2 regions of the Pseudoruminococcus sp. genome follow, and region 2 is predicted to be linked to the other one. Evidence: a T-box and tRNA genes for the amino acid it is inferred to sense, from the RefSeq annotation. Region 2 holds a T-box; the other holds one or more tRNA genes.

Region 1 (2,478 bases), on a different contig from region 2:
TTCTTGTAACTGCTTGCTATCTATATGACGAAAAAGGCACTTCACTCAAGGACGATACGCCTTCTGGCAAGCTCTTTGAATATCTCAATGCCGTTAATGTCTGCAAAGCCGGTGTTGCTGATGACGAGGCTTTCAATGCACTAAAGCTTGCAAATCCGCAATATATCTTCTGTGATATAGGCGTTAAAGATAAGATTATGAAAAGCGAGCTTTTCAAAGACTTTTCTGCCGTTAAGAATAAACAGGTTTATGAGCTTTCATCAAAGCTTTTTTCTCGTCAGGGAAATTCTCTTGTAGAAGCTCTTACGGATATGATTGAAATTATGTATCCTTCGGTTTCTATCAATCCGGAAGACCCCACAAAGAAAGATGAATCGAGTAAGGCCGAGTCAAGCAAAGCTGAATCAAGCAAGACCGAATCAAGCAAAGCTGAATCAAGCAAGACCGAATCAAGCAAGGCTGAATCAAGCAAGACCGAATCAAGCAAGACCGAATCAAGCAAGGCCGAATCAAGTAAAGCTGAATCAAGCAAAGCTAATACCACAAAGGTTAAAGCCGATACTTCCTTAAAAATAACTAAAGATATGTTCTTTGAGTTCGGCGACATTGAGGACGATATCAAGAAGGTTCAAAATCGCCTTGAGGTTCTCGGATACTTCAAAGAAGAAAAGTCCGGTTACTACGGAGAAGTCACTCAAAAGTCCGTAAAGGCTTTCCAAAAAGCCAACAAACTCAAGCAATCCGGTGACTGCGATTACGAAACCTTAACTCTTATGTTCTCCGATAAGGCTAAAGCTGCAGGATAATTTCTCAGTCTTCATTATATAAAATATCTCAAAAAATTCTTGACAAACTACGCCGAATATGATAATATTATATTCGGCTCACATAGGGGTATAGCTCAGTTGGTAGAGCAGCGGTCTCCAAAACCGCGTGCCGAGGGTTCAAGTCCTTCTGCCCCTGCCATTTGGCCCGGTAGTTCAGTTGGTTAGAACGCTAGCCTGTCACGCTAGAGGTCGTCGGTTCGAACCCGATCCGGGTCGCCAATTTTGCTGGTATAGCTCAGGCGGCAGAGCGCATCCTTGGTAAGGATGAGGTCGGCAGTTCGAGCCTGCCTATCAGCTCCAGTCGAGTGCCTCGACACGCATTACGCGTGCGGGGCATTTTCTGTTTTAAGTTATCTTCACGCGTCTGAATATGAGTATGTTAGCAGTAAACTTAACCACTTAATCAAGCCTTTCTTCGGAAATGGGCTTGATTTTTTATACCTAAAAAAGTCGATTTGTCTACTATTGCGAAAAAACAAAGGCTACTGAACGCTAAAAGAGCGTAAACAGCAGCATTCTATTTTATGCCTTTTTAAGCTGTAATATTTCCGAGGGTATCACCTGCAACCCTATCGGCTTAGACTGCTTTGAAAATATTTACTATTTTGCTGAATACAGACAAAAAAATCCCGACAGACCATATCAGCCTGCCGGGAATAATTTTTATTTAATTAAAGGCTCTTGATAAGCTCTTTAACTCTTGCCATAGCCTCTATTGTCTTATCTCTGTCGCCGAATGATGTAAGGCGGAAATAGCCTTCGCCATTCTTACCAAAGCCTGCACCTGGTGTGCCGACAACATTAGCCTTCTCAAGGAGCAAATCGAAGAAATCCCAAGACTTCATGTCGTTCGGGCAACGAAGCCAGATATATGGGGAGTTCTTACCGCCTGAATACCAGATACCGAGTTCATCGAGAGTTTCTGCGATGATACGGGCATTTTCCTTGTAGTATTCGAGGTTAATTTTGCACTGCTTCTGACCTTCCTCAGAGAATACAGCGGCAGCACCACACTGAACAGGGTATGAAACACCATTGAACTTACTGCCCTCTCGTCTGCCCCAAAGCTGTGAAATTTTAACGACTTCGCCATTAGAAGCCTTGAACTCAAGTTCATTCGGGATAACTGTATATCCGCAACGCATACCTGTGAAGCCTGCTGTTTTAGAGAGTGAGCATATCTCAATAGCACACTTTCTTGCACCCTCTACGGCAAAGATACTTCTCGGAACATCGTCCTCTGTGATGAATGCTTCGTAAGCTGCGTCGTAGATAATAACAGCTTCGTTTGCAATAGCATAATCAATCCAAGCCTTGAGTTCGCTTGTCTTGAAAGCTGCACCTGTTGGGTTATTCGGTGAGCAAAGGTAGATAATATCAGCGTGAACTGATGGGTCCGGAACAGCGGAGAAGCCGTTTTCCTCAGTAGAATCAGCATAGATAACCTTTCTGCCGTTCATAAGGTTAGAATCTACATAAACAGGATATGCCGGGTCTGTGATAAGCACAACATTATCATCGCCAAAAATATCAACAATGTTTCCGCAGTCAGACTTCGCACCGTCGCTTATTCTGATTTCGTCAGTGGCAATGTCAACGCCAAAGCTCTTGTAGTAGCCAGCAACAGCCTCTTTCAGGAAGTCGTAGCCTG
Region 2 (2,478 bases):
CTGTAAGAACGCTGTTTATTGAGGAATACCTGATACTGAAATGGGCAAGTCATAGGACGAAGTGCAAAGCACTCTTTCTCCTCGTCATATGGGTCACCAAGAACAAACATACCATCAAGATAGTGGTCCCAGTGTCCTGAAATCTTATAAAGTTCTCTCTTTGCGAGAAGTGGTGTTTTTGTCAACAAGCAGCCCTTTGATTGCTCAACATCTTCAACCCATCTCTGGAGCAGCTGAATAACTCTTGCACCCTTAGGAAGAAGTACAGGAAGTCCCTGACCTACATAGTCAACAGTTGTGAAGTACTCAAGTTCTCTGCCTATCTTGTTGTGGTCACGCTCCTTAGCCTCCTCAAGCATCTTGAGATGTTCCTCAAGCATAGATGCCTTAGGGAAAGAAACACCATAAACTCTGCAAAGCTGGCGATTATTTTGGTTTCCACGCCAGTATGCACCAGTACAGGCTGTGAGTTTAATAGCCTTTACAGGAGCAACAGACATAAGGTGAGGACCTGCACAAAGGTCTATAAATTCGCCTTGCTTATAGAAACTGATTGGCTCTCCCTTATCTGCGTGTTCCTTGCAAAGCTCAACCTTATATGGCTCGTCTTTTTCCTCAAGAAGTTTAACAGCCTCATCAGGAGAAAGCTCAAACTTTTCAAGCTCAAGTCCTTCCTTAACGATTTTCTTCATCTCCGCTGTAATCTTTTCTAAGTCCTCAGGAGAGAATGGTTTTTCTACATCGAAATCATAATAAAAGCCTGTGTCAATCGCAGGGCCAATAGCAAACTTTGCCTCAGGATATAATCTCTTAACAGCCTGAGCAAGAATATGAGATGTAGTATGCCAGAAAGCCTTTTTACCATCAACATTATCAAAAGTGAGGATAGCAAGCTCACAATCCTCTGTAAGTGGAGTTCTTACATCACAGACATTACCATTAATCTTACAGGCACACATAGACTTATAAAGTCCTGCACCAAGTGACTTTGCAACCTCTGCAACTGTTGTTCCGCTCTCATACTCTTTAACAACTCCGTCTTTAAGCATTACCTTAATCATTTTTCAACAGCTCCTTATTAAAATAGAATTTACCAAACAGACAAAATAAAAACCGCCCCAAAACATCACTAAGGATACATTGGGACGGGGAATTTTCACCGTGGTTCCACCCAAGCTTAACGGATAATATAATAAAAATCCGTCATCTCGTTAATGTCCATAACGCAGGCAGGCGTTACTGCTTATTTCGCAGTAATGTTCAAAGGCGGTGTCGTTAATCATAGTTTCCACAAAGGCTTTCAGCCGATGACCTCTGCTCTCTTTTGAAACCGTATTTGAAAAACGCTTCCTTATCATTACATTTAATCTATTTGATTTCTAATGCTAATATAACACTTTAAAAATGCTTTGTCAATAGATTTTTTTAATCTCATTTCTTAGTTGTAATAGATAAAGTTTTTGAAGCATCTCCTTTTAAAGTACCGCTATTTGTGCTCTTAAAGGCCATAACTTTATAACTATATTTTGTATTTGAATTAAGACCAGTCACTTTTACAGAAAGGCTATTTGCACTATTCAGTGTTATAAGCGTTTTATATCTCTTTGATTTTGCATCATATTTATATACATAATAGCCTGTAGCTCCTGAAACTTTATTCCATTTAAGAGTTATTGTATTTTTAGTAGCTGTTCCTGTAAACTTATCTGTCGCTTTAAGAAGTGTTGAGCAATTTATATTATTAGCATAGCTTGAGTTTATAACATTATTATTTGATTTATAATAGGCAGTGACTCTGTAAGAATAAATTTTATTCGGAGTCAATCCGCTATCTATGAAAGAAAGTACCGAACCTCCCTCAATAGTTTTTATTTTTTTATAAGTACCGTTGCTGTCTTTGCGATATATATAATATCCGCTTGCATTTTTACTTTTACTCCATTGAATTTTAATTTTATTAGATGTACGACTTCCAAGCTTAGCATTTTGCGGAACGCTCGGAATCATACCCTTTGCCTCACTGCTTGTCCTTATTACATCAACATTATTGTTACTTGATTTACCTGTAATATCAATTTGACCTTTTTGGTTATTACTTGAATTACATGAAGTTACTTTATTCGATTTACTGCTTCCTGAAATTGTAATTCCGTAATCATTATTAGCTAAGAAAGAAGATGGATTTACAGTGTTATTGTTAGAATTATAAATCAAAATACCATTTCCGCCATTGTTTTTAGAAACATTATTTGTAAGTATATTATTTGAGCTTGAACCACGTATAGCTATTCCGCTCTTTTTGTTTGAATCAGCACTTACATCTGTAACTTTATTACCGCTTGAAGAACTACTTAGCGCAACTCCATAATTACCATTACCCTTAATTTTGCTTATATTCTTTATAGTATTTGCATTGCTTGAATTTAAAGAAATCCCATTTACAAGGTTTCCGAAAACGCTACCGCCTATAATCTGATT

The links. The T-box of region 2 lies ahead of thrS (threonine--tRNA ligase). A T-box ahead of a tRNA ligase gene usually reads a tRNA of that ligase, here a tRNA-Thr.
Region 1: it encodes a tRNA-Thr, which carries the amino acid that the T-box ahead of thrS (threonine--tRNA ligase) is inferred to sense. The anticodon was not compared.

The regions. Positions count from the first base shown of each region.
Region 1 is NZ_JBKXNW010000010.1:32,943-35,420, forward strand. It holds gene ACLU24_RS10515 (ABC transporter substrate-binding protein) at 1-806, shown strand, start outside; tRNA gene ACLU24_RS10520 (tRNA-Trp) at 891-966, shown strand; tRNA gene ACLU24_RS10525 (tRNA-Asp) at 970-1,046, shown strand; tRNA gene ACLU24_RS10530 (tRNA-Thr) at 1,052-1,127, shown strand; gene ACLU24_RS10535 (LL-diaminopimelate aminotransferase) at 1,499-2,478, opposite strand, start outside.
Region 2 is NZ_JBKXNW010000005.1:67,457-69,934, forward strand. It holds gene thrS (threonine--tRNA ligase) at 1-1,061, opposite strand, end outside; T-box leader at 1,139-1,367, opposite strand; gene ACLU24_RS06145 (right-handed parallel beta-helix repeat-containing protein) at 1,432-2,478, opposite strand, start outside.